DNA from 4 places in the Fructilactobacillus hinvesii genome. Region 3 is predicted to be linked to each of the others. Evidence: predicted binding sites of a transcription regulator. Region 3 holds the regulator's gene; each other region holds the start of a gene.
The links. Region 3 encodes CtsR, which represses protease genes until heat stress. Its sites were predicted from a motif close to TTGGTCAAAAAAGGTCAAANA; they were not measured.
Positions count from the first base shown of each region.

Region 1: the regulator CtsR is predicted to act here: its motif matches at 1,856-1,876, upstream of M3M39_RS00710 (ATP-dependent Clp protease ATP-binding subunit).
Region 2: the regulator CtsR is predicted to act here: its motif matches at 1,688-1,708, upstream of clpP (ATP-dependent Clp endopeptidase proteolytic subunit ClpP).
Region 4: the regulator CtsR is predicted to act here: its motif matches at 1,679-1,699, upstream of M3M39_RS03560 (ATP-dependent Clp protease ATP-binding subunit).

Region 1 covers NZ_CP097118.1:145,495-150,206, forward strand. The annotation lists gene M3M39_RS00700 (hypothetical protein) at 1-670, opposite strand, end outside; gene M3M39_RS00705 (LCP family protein) at 690-1,679, opposite strand; gene M3M39_RS00710 (ATP-dependent Clp protease ATP-binding subunit) at 1,958-4,105, shown strand; gene M3M39_RS00715 (acyltransferase family protein) at 4,258-4,712, shown strand, end outside.
Region 2 covers NZ_CP097118.1:1,322,290-1,327,001, forward strand. The annotation lists gene gap (type I glyceraldehyde-3-phosphate dehydrogenase) at 1-657, opposite strand, end outside; tRNA gene M3M39_RS06745 (tRNA-Arg) at 906-977, shown strand; gene M3M39_RS06750 (phenolic acid decarboxylase) at 1,069-1,575, opposite strand; gene clpP (ATP-dependent Clp endopeptidase proteolytic subunit ClpP) at 1,745-2,371, shown strand; gene whiA (DNA-binding protein WhiA) at 2,428-3,360, opposite strand; gene M3M39_RS06765 (gluconeogenesis factor YvcK family protein) at 3,373-4,380, opposite strand; gene rapZ (RNase adapter RapZ) at 4,389-4,712, opposite strand, start outside.
Region 3 covers NZ_CP097118.1:611,986-616,697, forward strand. The annotation lists gene M3M39_RS02890 (L-lactate dehydrogenase) at 1-374, opposite strand, end outside; tRNA gene M3M39_RS02895 (tRNA-Val) at 622-694, shown strand; tRNA gene M3M39_RS02900 (tRNA-Lys) at 701-773, shown strand; tRNA gene M3M39_RS02905 (tRNA-Leu) at 793-875, shown strand; tRNA gene M3M39_RS02910 (tRNA-Thr) at 888-961, shown strand; tRNA gene M3M39_RS02915 (tRNA-Gly) at 966-1,037, shown strand; tRNA gene M3M39_RS02920 (tRNA-Leu) at 1,052-1,137, shown strand; tRNA gene M3M39_RS02925 (tRNA-Arg) at 1,143-1,216, shown strand; tRNA gene M3M39_RS02930 (tRNA-Pro) at 1,222-1,295, shown strand; gene M3M39_RS02935 (CtsR family transcriptional regulator) at 1,441-1,914, shown strand; gene M3M39_RS02940 (ATP-dependent Clp protease ATP-binding subunit) at 1,935-4,400, shown strand; gene rpoB (DNA-directed RNA polymerase subunit beta) at 4,699-4,712, shown strand, end outside.
Region 4 covers NZ_CP097118.1:733,660-738,371, forward strand. The annotation lists gene M3M39_RS03560 (ATP-dependent Clp protease ATP-binding subunit) at 1-1,650, opposite strand, end outside; gene M3M39_RS03565 (phosphocarrier protein HPr) at 2,117-2,383, shown strand; gene M3M39_RS03570 (glycosyltransferase family 4 protein) at 2,506-3,690, shown strand; gene M3M39_RS03575 (glycosyltransferase family 4 protein) at 3,677-4,712, shown strand, end outside.

The sequences.
Region 1 (4,712 bases), 470 kb from region 3:
GAGTTGGTTTAAGTTTTGGCTTCGACTTATCTTTTTTAACTTCTCCGTTCACTTTTCCCTCATTTAATAAATCCAATTGCTTTTGAGCATCTTTGGAGCCATTAAACTGGGCATGATTTTTATATTTCCAGGTAAATGGGTGCACCATAATTTTAACCTGATCACCTGTATTCAACGCTAATAACTCTTTGTTAGTAAGGTGAGTCCCTCCATATGAAACAATCAAAGGATCGTGAGGAGAAACCGGGCGATTATTCACTTTAGCAATAATGGGATTATCTTCATGCCGATCATTGGTAACGATTGCCACTTTCCCATTTTCTCCATCAATTGAAGCTACGTGTCCCGTCGTCGCTAACTTAATTTGTTTACTTGGAATTAACTCGCTTGGTGGGTCAACCTTTGCCAAGCCCTTTTTACCCCCGACAAAAAGAACTAACAACAGTAACGGAATGATTGCCAGCCAAATTTCTTTCCGAATGTTATTTTTCCGCCCGTGCTGACCCTGTTTTAAAGTTCCAGAAAAAATCGGACCATTTGTCCGATAGTCATACCAAAAGACAGCTGCTACCAGTACAAAAAATAAGACTGCAAAAGCGAGCAGAAAGCCTTTGCTACTAAATAAATTGCTCAAGTGATACAGCATATACTTAAATTTTGAATATTCCATTAATCTGCGAACCCTCCTTTTAATTTAAAGCGATATCTCCAGTGGTGGCCTGCGGCAGATCTAAACTACTTCTGATTTGGTTGGTCGTCTTTTGTAGTTCAGATTGTGGCGTAACTTCCATATCTTGCCCTTGAATTTCTTCTCCAGACTGCCCGCTTAAGTACGTGTTTTCAATGTTGTTACGAGCCGACAGGTATCCCGTTGCAATCGCTGAGAGATCGGAGAATTGCAAGTCAGTTTGTGTGTTTTTCGCAATCGAGTTGATGAAGTTTTGGTTTAATAATGAAGTTACGGAACCGCTCTTTGTAACCACTCCTTCCAATAATTGTCGTTGCCGTTGTTCCCGGCCAAAATCTCCCCGGGGGTCATCGTAACGCATCCGAGAGTAAGCTAAGGCTTTCTTTCCGTCCATCTTCGTTGGTTGTCCCTTAGTGAAGTGGTACCCTTCGTAGTCAAAAGTCAGTTCTGGTGAAATCGTTACCCCACCAACCTGATCCACAATTTGGACTAATCCGCGCATGTTAATCAAGGCATAGTAATCAATCGGTACGTTCAGCATCTTTTGCACCGTTTGAATGGCAGTTTTAGCACTTCCATATGCATAAGCAGCGTTAATCTTAGCTGGAGATTGATCTGAGTAACCTGGGATGTTAACGGCCGTATCCCGAGGAATGCTGGTGATTAAAGTTTTGTGCGTAGTGGGGTTAATGGTTACGATCATCATGGTATCGGTTCGTCCTTTGTAAGTCCGCCCCAATTCCCCTGTATCGGTTCCCATCAGTAGGATGGAAATCGGCTTTTTGTTTTTCAACAGAGAACTCGTGTCCCGCTCTTTTTGTAAACCGGCACTGTTATAAGCATTATTAACCGCGTTTTTAACGGCAAAGTACTTATAGGAACCAAAAGCCACTACCCCAAATAGTAAAACTAGAATAATCGTCAAAATAATGTTTCGGGTTCGATGTGATTTTTTCGGTTGCTGATCACGATCTAATCGACTTTCTTCCATAACGGATAATCTCCTTTATCTTTTATAAGTCCAAAATACAATAGTTACAGTTTACCAAACTAAAGTAGATTTTAAAACATTAAGTTGGCCGTGTCCCCCGCGACGCGTGAATTTCTGTAAGAATTAAGTTAATTTTTTGACTTTTTTTGACTTTTGTGAGCTAATCGCTGTCCTTTTTGGTTAAGAAAGGTTAAACTATAAGTATAGAGATATAGAAATATCTCTACCGGGAATTCATCCAATGCCTTCCCAATAACTTAGGAAAGAAGGATTTTTCTATGCCACGTAATTTTGGAAATGATCCATTCGGTAACAGTGGAATGGATGATTTATTTAACAGTTTCTTTAACAACATGGGGGATAACCCGAACGCTCGTTACGTCGTTAACGGCCACGAATTAACCCCAGAACAAGTCGCTGAAATGCGGCGGACGGGACGTATCCCTGGTCAAACCGGGCAACACAACGTCACCCCTAACCAAACAAATCAAGCAAATCAAAAACAAGAAAGTTATCTCGATAAAATCGGTCGGAATTTAACTGATGAAGCTAAGCAAGGTCTCTTAGACCCTGTTATCGGCCGTGACAAGGAAATTCAAGAAACCGCTGAAATTTTAAGTCGGCGGATTAAGAATAACCCAATTTTAGTTGGAGACGCCGGAGTTGGTAAGACCGCTATCGTTGAAGGTCTGGCTCAAAAGATTGTCAACGGTGACGTTCCTGCTACCATCAAAGACAAACAAATTATTTCGATTGACCTTTCTTCTCTGGAAGCCGGAACCCAATACCGGGGTGCCTACGAAGAAAACATTCAAAAATTAGTTAAAGAAGTTGAACAACGTAAAAACGTGATCCTCTTCTTCGACGAAATTCACCAAATCGTCGGTGCCGGTGCATCTGGCGATGAAAACGGTGGTAAAGGTTTATCTGACATCTTGAAACCTGCTTTATCTCGGGGTGACATCTCCATCATTGGAGCTACGACCCAAGATGAATACCGAAACACCATTATGAAGGACGCTGCTTTAGCTCGTCGTTTCAACGATGTTACGGTTAACGCTCCTAGCAAGGAAACCACGTTTGCAATCCTGCAAGGAATTCGCAAGTCTTACGAAGACCACCACCAAGTTAAATTACCAGATGACGCTTTAAAGGCTGCCATTGACTACTCAGAACAATACATTCCACAGCGTTCTTTGCCTGATAAGGCAATCGACTTAGTTGATATGACCGCTGCTCACCTAGCTGCTAAACACCCAGTTACTGACAAAGTTAGCCTGGAAAAAGAATTAAAGGCTGCTAAGCAACAAAAGGAAGAAGACGCTAAGGCCGAAAACTTCGAAGCTGCTGCTAAGGACAAAGCTAAGATTGAAGAACTGGAAAAGAAGTTAAACAACCAGTCTGACAACTCAGAAACTCCAGTAGCAACTCCAGCTGACATTGCTGAATCTGTAGAACGGTTAACCGGAATTCCGGTTTCTCAAATGAGTTCTGACGATATGGAACGGCTCAAGGGAATGGGCGACCGGCTCAAATCCCACATCATCGGTCAAGATGAAGCTGTGGATGCCGTTGTTAACGCCATTCGCCGGAACCGGGCCGGTTTTGACGAAGGCAACCGTCCAATTGGTTCGTTCCTCTTCGTTGGACCAACTGGGGTTGGAAAAACTGAATTAGTTAAGCAATTAGCTAAGGATATGTTTAACAACCAAGATTCCATTATCCGACTCGATATGTCTGAATACCAAGACGAAACTGCCGTTTCCAAGATGATTGGTGCTACCGCGGGATACGTTGGTTACAACGATAACGGTAATACCTTAACGGAACGGGTTCGTCGGAACCCATACTCCATCGTGTTGCTGGACGAAATCGAAAAGGCTAACCCACAGGTCATCACCCTCTTACTGCAAGTGATGGATGATGGTCGGTTAACTGACGGTCAAGGAAACGTCGTCGACTTCAAGAACACGGTCATCATCGCTACTTCGAACGCCGGCTTTGGTAACAACTCCTTAGGTAAAGACGAAGACAAGAACCAGAACATTATGGATCGGTTAGCTCCGTTCTTCCGTCCTGAATTCTTGAACCGGTTCAACGCCATCGTTGAATTCTCTCACTTAACTAAGGATGATTTGAGTCAAATCGTCGACTTGATGATTCAAGACTTAAACACCACTTTAGCTCGTAAGGGCATGAAGTTGTCCATTTCTCAAGATGTGAAAGACTGGTTGATGGAACAAGGTTACGATGAAGCAATGGGTGCTCGTCCGCTTCGTCGGGTTATTGAACAACAACTGCGTGATAAGATCGCCATGTACTACCTTGACCACCAAGACGTTAAAGACATCAAGGCCGTTCTTGATAAAGAACACGATACCCTGAAAATTGAAGAAGATCATGTTGCTGAAAAGGCAGAAAAATAAGCTTCTGTAAGCACAAAAATAGCTCGTCATTACGACGGGCTATTTTTTTACTTAATTTTCCCTTAAATTAAAGTTCCCTATTGTAACGTAATTCACTAGGATATATTATTAAAGTTGTGTCCAAAAAATTTTGCAAAAGAGGTTTCATCGTCATGCCAACTGAACGACCAAAAAATCGCTTTATTACCGGCTTCACCGGTCTACGAGCGTTAGCAGTGATCTGCGTTATTCTATATCATTTTAATCCTGCATTATTTAGCGGGGGTTATTTAGGGGTTCCCGTCTTCTTAACCTTGTCTGGTTACCTAGTTACGGATCACCTGTTCAACGAATACCAGATCACCGGAACATTCAGCTACGGCCATTTTTGGTACAAACGCCTAAAACGATTGTACCCAACTTTGATTGTGATGCTCTTTGCAACCGCTGCCTACATCACCTTTTTCCAACGAAATATTTTAGCGAACCTCTGGCAGAGCATTGTAACTAACCTTGCCTACGTCTATAACTGGTTTGAAATTTTAAACGGGCAGTCCTACTTTCAAAAATTTGCGGGGTCTGAATCCCCGTTTACCCACCTCTGGACCCTCTCAATCGAAGGACAATT
Region 2 (4,712 bases), 710 kb from region 3:
ACCAATAGCTTTAGCAGCACCAGAACTGTGAGGAATCGTGTTAACGGCAGCAGCACGGTTGTTAGCAAACTTAGCACTCCGTGGACCATCTTGCAATGCTTGAGTAGCAGTGTAAGCGTGGACAGTGGTCATAGTACCAACCTTAACACCGAAGTCTTTGTTTAACCAGTAAGCCATAGGTGCTAAACAACTAGTAGTACATGAACCAGCAGAAACGATCTTATCGTCTTGGCTCAAGACATCCAAGTTAACACCAGGAACAACAGTAGTAATGTCACCAGCAGGAGCTGAAATCAATACTCGTTTTGCACCAGCGTCCAAGTGAGCTTGTGATTTTTCTTTGGAAGTGTAGAAACCAGTACATTCAAGTACGAAGTCAACACCATCGTTCTTAACCCAAGGAATGTTCTTAGCATCACGTTCTGCGTAAACAGGAATGCGCTTACCATCAACGATGATTGCATCTTCAGTTGATTCAACTTTACCAGGGAAACGACCGTGAACAGAGTCATACTTCAATAAGTAAGCCAACATTGAAGGGGTAGTTAAGTCGTTAATTGCAGCAACTTCGATCCCTTCAGCGCCAAGTTCGTGAATCCGACGGAATGCAAGACGACCAATTCGTCCGAAACCATTAATACCAATCTTTGTAGTCATAATCGGCTTCCTCCTTCAGGAATATCTAATTTTTAATACGTAATTATATTACCACTTTTGTCAGGAAATGTCAGTGATTCCTACTCGCTGATCAAGCGGTAACCGATAATCACCGTATTAGTAGCCGGTCGCTGGCCAACTACGGTTTTTAGTATAGCAAAAGCGGCTTTGAATGCAAAATAAACCGTTTTTAAATTAGGGGTTGATTATTTGGTATGAATCGTTTAATATAATAAGAGTGTTTTGACGCGCCACTAGTGTAATGGATAGCACGTAAGATTCCGGTTCTTGAGATGGGGGTTCGATTCCCTCGTGGCGCATTTATAATAAAAAGAGAGGTTGCTTAAGCAGCCTCTCTTTTTATTTATTTTAAAAATAAGCTATTTTTTCACTAAAAAATATGACCAACCATTAAATTTTTTTGGTTCTAATATCTTCAACCATTCCTGAGTAAGGAGCTTGGTTGATTACACTTTCATCATTACTTCCTCGTTGCCGCTTAACGGTAATCGTTGAAAACTCAGAAACGACCGTTTTCGGATAAGTGGAGTACTTTTCTCGAGCCTCATGCATCTGCTCAAGATAATCATTTTGATAACAAACTGTAATTTCTGGATGTTCATCAACCCACTTGGGAAAAAAGATTTCCCCGTGCGTTTTATTTTCATTGGGCATGAAGTCCAAGGATACATCAGTTCCAGTGGGTTCCGTCCAAACCACCTTAAAAATTCCCGGAGCCAGTTCTATCAGATTAACGGTTTGATTTTTAACCCAACGTCCCCCCACGATACCACTATGGATCCGGTAATCAATTTTATTGGCATTTTTAATGTAAATTTCATACTCCCATCCATTATCATAAGTATAAATTAATTGCATTCCAATAAAATCCTGCAGAGTGATAATTTCACGATTCATCTTTAATAATTCCTTTCTAAATTATTTTACATTATAAATTTTACACTAATAAATCATTAAGAGTGGCTTAAAAAATAAAAACTTACTTTTTAAACATGATTTTTAAGCTCTTTGTTTGACCTTGATTGACCATCATTGTAAGATAAACTCACGAATTCAAAAAATTCTAATTAAATTTAAAACAGAAAGAGAGGATTCAACTATGCCATTAGTTCCAACTGTCGTTGAAAACTCACCACAAGGTGAACGCGCATATGACATCTACTCACGCTTACTGAAAGACCGGATCGTTATGCTTTCCGGAGAAATTGAAGATAACATGGCCAACGCCGTGATTGCCCAGTTACTGTTCTTGGATGCCCAAGACTCTGACAAGGACATTTATCTCTACATTAACTCTCCTGGTGGTGTGATTACTTCCGGGATGGCCATCTACGATACCATGAACTTCATCAAAGCCGACGTGCAAACGATCGTCATGGGGATGGCCGCTTCTATGGCCAGTGTTTTGGCTACGGCCGGTGCCAAAGGAAAACGGTTTGCATTACCACACGCCCAAATCATGATTCACCAACCATCTGGTGGAGCTCAAGGGCAACAAACTGAAATTGAGATTGCTGCCAAAGAAATTCTGCGGGCTCGGAAAATGATTAACGAACTCTTAGCAGAACATTCTGGTCAACCACTTTCAAAGATTAACCGTGATACAGAACGGGATAATTACTTAACCGCTCCTGAAGCAGTTGACTACGGATTGATTGACGGCATCATGAAAAATAGTTCCGATAAAAAATAACGCTTAGCAAAAAGGCAGCGAGAAAATTTTCTCGCTGCCTTTTTTGTTTACCATTTTTAGAGTTCTGCTCGTAACTTTTCGGCATAATCATTAATTTTATGAAGCCGATGATTCACTCCCGATTTAGAGATGGGCCCATTTTCCACCAGTTCCCCGAGTTCCTTTAAACTAACTTCCTGATTCTTCAACCGGGTTTCAGCTACATCCCGAAGCTTGGGCGGTAAAGCATCCAGGCCCACCCGCTCTTCAATCAGTTGAATGTTTTCAATCTGTCGGGTTGAGGCGTTGGCCACCTTATTCATATTGGCATTTTCACAGTTGACCAGTCTGTTCACAGAGTTCCGCATGTCGCGCACAATCCGAATGTCCTCAAATTTTAACATGGCATTCGTTGCCCCAATCAATTGCAAAAAGTCCGCAATTTTTTCGGCTTCTTTGAGGTAGACAATGTACCCACTCCGCCGTTTGGTCTGCTTGGCTCCCAAGTGATACTGGTTCATCATCTCGGTTAACATCTCACTGTGATCTTCGTAGAGGGAGTAGATTTCCAAGTGGTACCGTGAGGTTTGTGGATTATTAACCGATCCTCCCGCTAAAAAGGCCCCCCGAAGGTAGGAACGAACCTGCAGGTCATCTTGTAACAATTCGACCGGTACCCGTTCTAAAATCTGGTAGTGGTCCAAGATGCCAAGGTCATCCAAAATGGGCTCTACCCGTTGCTGGAGCCGGACCACGTAGAGGTTATTCTTTTTAAGTTTCATCTTTTTTCGAACCACAACGCTGGCCTTCACCTGATAAAACTGCAACAACAAACGATAGATGCGTTGCGCAATGGCCGAGTTTTCCGACTGCACTTCTAACGAGAAGTGTTGATTGGATAATGTCAGCGTTCCATTCATCCGAATCAAAGCCATCAATTCTGCTTTGGCATTGGTGCGATGCACCTCTAACCGGGTCAGTTCTTTTTTGACATCACTTGCATATGACATCGCGCGACCCTCCTAATGATTAAATTTTGGTTGGCCGAGTAACCGAATCAATTCGTTAGAAACCAATTGACCATTATGAAACGCTCCATGATCCTTGAGTTCTAAAAAATCAGATGAAATCACCCGGCAGCCCAAATCCTTGAGCCCCTGGTAGTCATGGCCCACCGGTTGGGATTCGTCTCCCCACCGTTGGTGATCAATGTAACTAGCGGGGACGGGCCGATTATTAACCAACACCGTGTTAACAAACTGTTGCCCTAATTGCCGGTCTAGCACCCGCACGTGATCGGCATCCGTAAAGTGGTCCGTCTCCCCTTTTTGGGTCATGATGTTACAGATGTACACCACTTCGGCACTGGTTTTCTTCACTGCTTGTCCGACGTTACTAACCATCAGATTCGGTAAGATACTGGTGTACAAACTCCCGGGTCCCAGCACAATTTGATCTGCATTCATGATGGCATCGATCACATCGGGAACGGCCTCTGGTTGATGATCATCGGTCGGTGACTCTACCCAGACCCGTTTTACTAACTTTTGTGCCGCAGTAATTTCGGCTTCTCCGGCCAATTGACTCCCATCGCTAAATTCAGCATGAAGCACTAGTTCTTCGTCACAAACTGGGTAAACGTGACCATCGACCTGCATCATTCGGGTTAATTCCTGCACCGCTGCAAAAAAGCCTCCCTCCATCTCTGAGAGTGCCGTAATGATTAAGTTTCCAATCGCATGCCCCGACAAAAACTTGTCAGAAGACTTAAACCGATACTGAAAAATATCCAGGTAAAGTTCCGGTAACGTTGACAAAGCTACCAACACGTTGCGAATGTCGCCTGGCGGTAACACGTTGATGTAATTTCGCAGGATTCCAGACGAACCCCCGTCATCGGCCACCGTTACGATCGCCGTAATGTCCACATCTCGTTTTTTCAGGTTGCGTAGGATCACGGGCAAACCGGTCCCTCCGCCAATCACCACCATGCGGGGGCGATCAATTCGTTTTGCAACTTTATCTACCATTGCAGTTCCTATGCTCCTTTATGTCGTTCGATGTCACGGTGGGTTACGTTAACTACATAACCCAGTTTCCGTAAATGGCTGGCGAACCGTTCGGTCATTGCAACCGACCGGTGTTGACCCCCGGTACAACCGATGGCAATCGTTTCACTAGCCTTAGAACTCTGGCGAATCCGGGGCAGTTCAAATTCCAATAAATCAAGGGCCTTAGTAAAGAATTCCTCGGCACTATCCTGCTGCATAACGTAATCATACACCGGCTGGTCTTTGCCAGTTTGGTCGCGCAACTTTGGTAAGTAATACGGGTTGGCCAAAAAACGGACGTCAAACGTCAT
Region 3 (4,712 bases):
TCTACAGGGTTAGCGGCCACCAAGAAGATTCCGTCAAAACCAGAATCAACGACTGGTTTTACGATGGAAGATAAAATCTTGAGGTTTTTGTTAACTAAGTCTAACCGAGTTTCACCAGGCTTTTGGGGAGCACCAGCTGTAATGACAACCAAATCGGCATCCTTACAGTCAGGGTAGTCACCGGAGTAGATGTTCTTGTTGGCCGTGAATGGAATGGCATCTTCCAAGTCCATGGCGTCTCCTTCGGTCCGATCCTTATTGATATCAACAATCACGAATTCTTCAGCAAGTGCTTGTTGAACCATGGCAAAGGCGTAAGATGAACCTACGGCTCCGTCTCCAACTAAAACAACTTTTTGGTGTTTCTTAGTCATAACTGTCATCCTTTCAGTGGTAATGTTATTAAGATACAGCTAAATTATAACATTGAAAGTGTTACTTTTCACATTCAAATGCAACCGTTTTCTTAAATTCAAGGTAAAATCCAACTTATATAAGTAAGAAAAGGGGAGATTGAATTAGGAGTTAAAAAAAGTTCAGAAAATGTGTTGACGATTTTAAAATCTGATGCTATGATTTAATAGTTGTCAAAACGATGTAGCTGTTTTGATTCTCAGAAATGGAAGATTAGCTCAGTTGGGAGAGCGTCTGCCTTACAAGCAGAGGGTCACAGGTTCGAGCCCTGTATCTTCCATTACATGAGCCGTTAGCTCAGTTGGTAGAGCATCTGACTTTTAATCAGAGGGTCGGCAGTTCGAACCTGCCACGGCTCATTTGTAAAAATAATAATATGCGGACGTGGCGGAATTGGCAGACGCGCTAGATTTAGGTTCTAGTGTCTTAGTGACGTGGGGGTTCGAGTCCCTTCGTCCGCATTGATTATTTTTGCCGACTTAGCTCAGTTGGCTAGAGCGCGTCACTAGTAATGATGAGGTCGGAGGTTCGAGTCCTCTAGTCGGCATTATGCGGAAGTAGTTCAGTGGTAGAACGCTACCTTGCCATGGTGGAGGTCGCGGGTTCGAATCCCGTCTTCCGCTTTTTTGCTATTCATGCCGGGGTGGCGGAATTGGCAGACGCACAGGACTTAAAATCCTGCGGTCAGTAATGACCGTACCGGTTCGATCCCGGTCCTCGGCATTTATGCACCTATAGCGCAATTGGATAGAGTGTCTGACTACGAATCAGAAGGTTGCAGGTTCGACTCCTGCTAGGTGCATTGTTCGGGAAGTAGCTCAGCTTGGTAGAGCACCTGGTTTGGGACCAGGGGGTCGCAGGTTCGAATCCTGTCTTCCCGATTTTAATTGGCATCAATGAAAAGTATTGGCTGGCTTCAGCCAATACTTTTTTGTATAGTTAGAAACCAACGGAGGGCCTTTGCTTGTTATTTGCTGTGGATATTATATAATTAAAGTCAACATTAGTCAGAGATGAGATGAGATTATGACACATCACAGCATGTCAGATACAATCGAAGAATATTTAAAACAATTGTTGCTTAGTGCGGACACGCCGGAAGTGGAAATTCGTCGTTCAGACATTGCGGACCACTTTGACGTCGTCCCCTCTCAGATTAATTATGTGATTAAAACTCGATTTACCCTGCGCGACGGTTACGTGGTCCAGAGCAAGCGGGGCGGGGGTGGTTACATCCGCATCGAACAAATTGATTTGGCCAGTGATGCTGAAGTGTTTGACCAGTTGGTGACCTCCATCGGCACCCAGATTACCCAAAAAGCCGAAGAAGACATTCTAACCACCCTCTATCATAATGGGATGCTTTCCGCCCGCGAAGTTAACATGATTTCTTCCATCTTAACTCATGAAGCAATTGCCATTACTGATGCTGAAACCGAAGGAAAAGTACGAGCAAACGTCCTGAAGGCTCTGTTGAGTCGTTTACGGTACGAATGCTAATTGAAAGGAGACTTGCTTTTATGGCAGATTCATTAACTCCCAGTGCAAAACGAGTGTTAAACATTGCACAAGACCAAGCGCGCAGCTTTAAGCACCAAGCGGTGGGAACCGAGCATCTTTTGTTGGCGCTAACGCTGGAAAAAACTGGGATTGCTTACGAAACCCTGACGCAACTCTCAATCACAGATCAAGACGTTTTTGAGGAAATCGAACAACGAGTTGGCTACGGAAACTTAGATGCTGAAGCTACAACCTACCTGAGTTACTCACCTAAAATGAGAGACATCATCGCTCTGGCTGCTCGAATCTCCCAACAATACGGGAGCTTAAAGGTTGGACCAGAGCACCTATTGTTGGCCCTGACGACCGATGAAAAGGGAGTGGCCTCCCGAATTATGGTGGGGCTTGGCACTACTCCTGAAGAAGTTCGTAAGATTACGATCCGTAAGATGGGGGTTCCGGACCAAGGCGTCGGAGCAGCTCGCGAAAAGCAAGCTAACGAAAGCCAAACTCCGACGCTAGATTCTCTAGCTAAGGACCTGACCAAGACCGCCCGAGATGAGCAACTCGATCCAATTATTGGTAGAGATCAAGAAATCAAGCGGGCCATTCAGGTGTTGAGCAGAAGAACCAAGAACAATCCCGTTTTAATCGGGGAACCAGGAGTTGGAAAGACCGCGATTGCGGAAGGTCTAGCACAAAAGATCGTGCAAAAGGCCGTCCCGGAGGACATGTTGAACAAACGGATTATGATGCTCGACATGGGCTCCTTAGTGGCGGGAACCAAGTACCGGGGTGAATTTGAAAACCGGTTAAAGAAGGTGATTAACGAAATCCAGACGAGTAGGAACGTGATTCTATTTGTCGACGAACTCCATACCCTGATTGGAGCTGGAGGCGCCGAAGGAGCCATTGATGCGTCTAACATTTTGAAGCCGGCCTTAGCTCGGGGCGAACTTCAGATGATGGGAGCAACGACCCTCGATGAATACCAAAAACACATTGAGTCTGATGCGGCATTGGAACGGCGGTTTGCCACGATTCAGGTGAACGAACCATCCGTTACTGAAGCCAAGGAAATTCTTCGAGGCTTACGGCCGAAGTATGAAGAACACCACCACGTTCAGATTACTGATGCTGCGATTGATGCGGCCGTTGATTTATCCCACCGCTACATTAGTGACCGCTTCTTGCCGGACAAAGCCATTGATTTAATGGATGAAGCCGCTGCTAAGGTGCGGATTGATGAACTACAAGGAACGAGTCCGGTGCTGAAAAAACAGCAAGAATTAGAAACGGCACGCAAAGAAAAGGATCAGGCAATTGAGGACCAACGTTTTGACGATGCGGTTTCGATTCGGGCTCACGAACAAGAACTGGAACGAGAGCTCCAACAGTTGCAGCAGCAAAGTGATCAACAACGCCAACGCGAAAACGATAATCATCAGTATGAACTACAAGAGGACGCCGAAGACGTGGCTCGGATTGTAGCTGAATGGACTGGGGTTCCGGTTACTAAGCTCCAAAAAGCCGATACGGATCAGTTGATTAATCTAGAAGCTCAACTGCACAAACACGTGATTGGACAAGACGAAGCCGTTTCGGCCGTGGCTAGAGCGGTTCGGCGGGCCCGGAGTGGTTTGAAGGATCCGAACCGGCCGATTGGCTCGTTCCTCTTCTTAGGTCCGACGGGAGTTGGAAAGACCGAGCTAGCCAAGCAGTTGGCGGCTACGATGTTTGGTTCGTCCGATGACATGATTCGAGTGGATATGAGTGAATTCATGGAGAAGTACTCTACTAGTCGGTTAGTGGGATCTGCTCCTGGTTACGTTGGTTACGACGAGGGCGGCCAGCTGACTGAAAAGGTTCGCAATCATCCATACTCCGTTGTTTTGCTGGATGAAGTAGAAAAGGCACATCCGGACGTCTTTAACATGTTGCTGCAAGTTCTTGATGACGGCTTCTTAACTGATTCAAAGGGACGGAAGGTTGATTTTCGGAATACGATTATCATTATGACCTCCAACTTAGGAGCTACTGCCTTACAGCAACAAAAGACGGTAGGATTTGAAACCGCCCAAACCCGGGATCGGGATCGAGAAATGAAACAGGTCATTGACGAACAGGTTAAGCAGTTCTTCCGGCCGGAATTTTTGAACCGGATTGACGAGACCGTTTACTTCCATTCTCTGACGAAACCAGAATTACACCAGATTGTGAGGTTACTGACGCGCAAGCTGGTGAGTCGGGTAGAAGAGCAAGGCTTTGAACTCCGCTTGACCCCGGCAGCCATCGATGCGGTGGTGACTAAGGGTTATCAGCCAGAGTACGGAGCGCGGCCGTTACGTCGGGCTATCCAAACTCTAATTGAAGATCCGTTGAGTGAAGATTTGTTGGCCGGTAAATTTCAAAAGGGCGATCGCATTACGGTGGGAGCCCGGAAAAACGAAATTACGATTACCGCTAAGTCCCCCAAATTAGTTTAAATAGAGAAAAGACTAACGATCACTTTTGGTCGTTAGTCTTTTTGGTTGACGGATGGGGGGCAACATTGTATACTACAGAAGTATTGACTATGAATTGAAATGTGCGATTGCGATCTATTGTCCGTAATCGTGTTTATACAAAGCCAAAAATAAGTAACTGTACTTATTTTTGGATTTTTTTTGCTTAAAATTGGGCTTTTTGCCCATTTGTAATCAAATTGTAACATTTCAGTTCGCGAGATTTATAAGGAGGGTGAACAACTTGGCAGAAGACTTGAAGGTAAACACACCACAAGCAATGGCCGGTAACGT
Region 4 (4,712 bases), 120 kb from region 3:
GCCGCTGGCTTCGGCACCGAATCCAACGTTTGAACCGGCGTTCGTTCCCGCGTTACTGGTCATGATGATAACTGTATCTTTAAAGGAAACCGTCCGTCCCTGTGAATCGGTTAAGCGACCGTCATCTAAGACTTGTAAGAAGGTGTGTAATACGTCGGGGTGTGCTTTTTCAATTTCATCGAACAGAATTAAGCTGTATGGGTGCCGCCGTACTTTTTCGGTTAATTGTCCGGCTTCATCATAACCCACGTATCCAGGGGCTGCTCCAATTAATTTTGCAACTGATTGTGGCTCTCGATATTCAGACATATCAAACCGAATCAGCGCGTCTCTGGAACCAAAGAGTTGGTTGGCCAGTTGCTTGGCTAACTCAGTTTTTCCCACACCCGTTGGGCCAACAAACAGGAAGGAACCGATTGGCCGACCGGATTTGTTGAAACCAATCCGATTCCGTTGGATGGCTTTGGCAACCTGAGAGACGGCTTGATCTTGACCAATCACGTGTTTTTCTAGGTTGTGATCCAACTGTTTCAGTTGTTCTTTTTCTTGGTCTTCAAGGTCACCAACGGGAATATCAGTGATTTCTTCAACAACCTGTTGCATGTCATTTTCGGTAACCGTGTTGTTATTAGTGTTGTAATTATGAGCCCCCCGATCACGTTGAGCTTCTAGTTGCTTCTCTTGATCACGGTAGAAAGCAGCTTGTTCATAATCTTCCTTGTGTAAAGCTGCTTCTTTATTTTTCTCCGCCTGGGCAATTTCCTTTTCAATGGCCTGCGGGTCAATGATGTTTAGAGTTAGGTTCTTGCGCGATCCGGTTTCATCCATAAGATCGATCGCCTTATCTGGCAAATAACGCTCGTGAATGTAGCGGTTCGAAAGGTTGACAGCCGCTTCAATCGCCTTGTCCGTGTAGTGAACTAAGTGGTAGTCTTCGTAGTTTTTTTGGAGTCCCCGCAGAATTTTAACGGCTTGTTCTGGAGTCGGTTCGTTCACCATAATAGGTTGGAATCGTCGAGCTAACGCCGAATCCTTTTCAATTTCTCTGTATTCTTTGAGGGTCGTAGAACCAATTAACTGGAAATCCCCGCGGGCAAGGGAAGGTTTCAAGACGTTTCCGGCATCGAGTCCGCCTTCAGAGTTACCAGCTCCCATGATTTCGTGAATTTCATCAATGAAGAGGATGATGTTTGGATCAGCCTTCACTTCCTTGATGAGTTGTTGCATTTTCTTTTCAAATTGACCTCGAATTCCGGTTCCTTGAATGATCGATACCATGTCAATTTGGATAATCCGTTTGCTTTGGAGCTTCTGAGGAACCGTGCCATCAGCAATTTTTTGCGCTAATCCTTCTACAATTGCTGTTTTTCCGACCCCAGCTTCCCCAATTAAAACGGGATTATTCTTGGAACGGCGATTTAAAACTTCGATGGCGCGGGCAGTTTGATCATCCCGACCAATCACTGGATCGAGTTTCCCAGCCCGAGCGAGTTTCGTTAAATCAGTTCCGTAAGTAGCTAAAATTCCTTTTTGACCGTTGCCGCCGTTACTGCCTTGGCTTCCGGCAGCTCCGTTTTGATTACTTCCTTGCATGGAGCGAATTAAATCATCAAGATTTCCAAATTCGTATGCACCTTGTTGTCCTTCCATGGTACAACCTCCTTTTAATCAATGGTCATATTTGACCTTTGTTGACTTTTATTTGTGATTATTATTATACTCACCTCTAATTTTGATTCAAGGATTTGCACCGCTTCCTAATTTGAGTGGGAACTATGGTAAAATAAATGAGGAAAAAGAAAGGAAGCGAATCCAATCGAAGCAACGAAGGAAACGTTTACAAAAAAGCTAGAAGAGTTACAAGCTGGAACGATTCAAGAACTCACGGTTCAGCCAGATCAATTTTTTGTGTTTCAGCAGGCTTTCATGGATTATCCGACCCGAAAACGGGTGGTAGGAACCGCTTTTGAGAACGGGGTGGTAGTGTATCATTACGCCACGGATAATTAATTAAGGAAAGTTTAATAATTTGTGCTAAGGCGCAAAAACTTGTATTTTAGCTGATATATTGGTACTCTTAGAGTATAAATATGGTTAACAAAGGGGTGCGTTTATTATGGAAAAACGTCAATTTAAAATCACTGCAGAAACTGGGATTCACGCTCGTCCGGCCACTTTTTTAGTGCAAACTGCTAGTAAATTTGATTCTAACATTACATTAGAATACGAAGACAAGACGGTGAACCTGAAGTCAATTATGGGAGTAATGTCACTTGGGGTTGGTCAAAATGCAGTTATTACCATTACTGCTGATGGTGATGACGCTAAGGATGCCTTAGAAGCCATTGCTAAAACCATGAAAGAAGAAGGCTTAATCGAATAGTCGATTTGATGCTTAAAGAGTTGCTCCGGCAGCTCTTTTTCTTTAGGGACATAGTTTGCAAACCATCTCTGAAACCAATATAATTTAGTTGTTTATCGTCAATTGAAAGGGTGAACCGGCGCTTGAATATCGGCTTATTTACAGATACATATTTTCCGCAAGTGAGTGGAGTGGCGACTTCCATTAAAACGTTGAAGGATGAGTTAGAACGACGGGGGAATCACGTTTATATCTTCACCACCACGGATCCTAATGCAGATGAAGAGCAAGAAGCAGGAATTTATCGTTTTTCCAGTATTCCCTTTATCTCATTTACAGAACGTCGAATTGCGGTTCGAGGGCTTTTTCAGGCCACTCAAATTGCGAAAAAGCTTGACCTAGATTTGGTTCATACGCAGACGGAATTTTCGATGGGCATGATTGGAAAGTTCGTAGCCAGAAACTTGAACATTCCTTGTGTCCATACTTATCACACGATGTATGAGGATTACCTGCACTACGTTGCTAACGGTCATTTATTAAAGCCGATCCACGTGAAAGAAGGAACATTAGCTTTTTGTCGCCATTTAGATGGAATTGTGGCCCCTAGTAAACGCGTTTTGGATAAACTGACCGATTACGGCGTTAAGAGCCCCATTCGCATTATTCCAACTGGAGTTGATTTAAATCATTATGAAGCTAAAAGTTCTGTCGATATTCGGAAACAACTAGGATTAACCCCAACGCAGCCGGTTTTATTATCATTAAGTCGATTGGCATACGAAAAAGACATTGATACTTTGATTGGTCAGATGCCTTCCATTTTAGAAGCGATTCCGACGGCCCACCTCGTAATTGTTGGAGATGGACCAGCTGCTCAAGATTTACACGATCAAGTCGCTCGTTTGGGACTCCAACAACACGTCACCTTTACCGGTGAAATTAATAACCAAAAGGTGAATGCTTATTATAAAATGGCAGATTTGTTTGTTTCAACCTCAAACTCTGAATCCCAGGGATTAACCTATATTGAAGCCATGGCGGCTGATACTAAGGTGGTAGTGGCTGCCAGTCCCTACACGGATGATTTAATTACGGATCCGTCGTTAGGGATGACGTTTACCACCCTAGCTGAGTTTAGTCAGGAGGTAATTAATTACCTGCAACATCTTGCAGACTATCCAGATCAGCCAGAGTTACGGCGCCGTAAGCTGCATGACATTTCAGCAGATTATTTTGTGGAACAGGTATTAGTTTTTTATCAAGACGTCATTACTCGTTACGTAGGGACCGACGATAAGGAGTCAAATTATCATGCTCAAAATTGATATGTTCTCAACGGCCACTAAGGTGAAAGGTCAGGGAGTAGGAAGTGCCTACCTGGAATTAATTCGGTTGCTACGTGAGCGCTTTCCCACTGAATTTCAACTTGAGATTAACCAGTATGATCGAGCTGACCTTAGTCACTATCACACGATTAATCCAACGTTTTATTTATCAACCTTTAGTAAACGGCGGGGACGTAAAATTGGTTACGTCCATTTTCTTCCTGAAACCTTAGAAGAAAGCCTACAGCTACCGCCGGTTATTAAACAACTTTTTTATAAGTACGTGATTGCTTTTTACAAACGAATGGATCAAATTGTGGTGGTGAATCCCACCTTTATTCCTGAGTTAGAAAAATATGGCATTCCAGCCCAGAAGGTCACGTATATTCCAAACTTTGTGAGCAAAACGGAATTTCATCCGGTGACCGAATCCCACAAAGCAGTACTCAGAGATCAATATGGTTACGAACGGAAACGGTTTACCGTAATTTGCACGGGCCAGGTGCAAACCCGCAAGGGTGTTCTTGATTTTGCAAAGCTTGCTCGGGAAAATCCAGACTATCAGTTTATCTGGGTTGGAGGATTTTCATTTGGAGGGATGACCGCTGGGTATACTGAACTAAAGCGATTGGTAGCAGATCCACCGGCCAACTTGAGTTTTCCTGGAATTGTGGAGCGGGATCAATTAGTTGATTATTATGACCTGGCGGATGTTTTTTTACTGCCGTCGTATAATGAACTATTTCCAATGTCAGTGTTAGAGGCTTTTTCCTGTGGTCTGCCGGTGATTTTACGAAATTTGCCACTCTATCAACAAATTATCTCGGGCTATTATGCCCCCGCGAAAGCTGAACCAGAAATGAATACCTGGTTACGACGGTTTGCGACTGATGCTGAATTAAGAAGTGATTACGCGCAAAAAGCACAAGCGGCCTCTAATTATTATTCAGAAGATCACTTGGCCCAGATTTGGCATGACTTTTACATTCAACAGGCTCAGATTCAAGCCAAAAAGGGGAGAA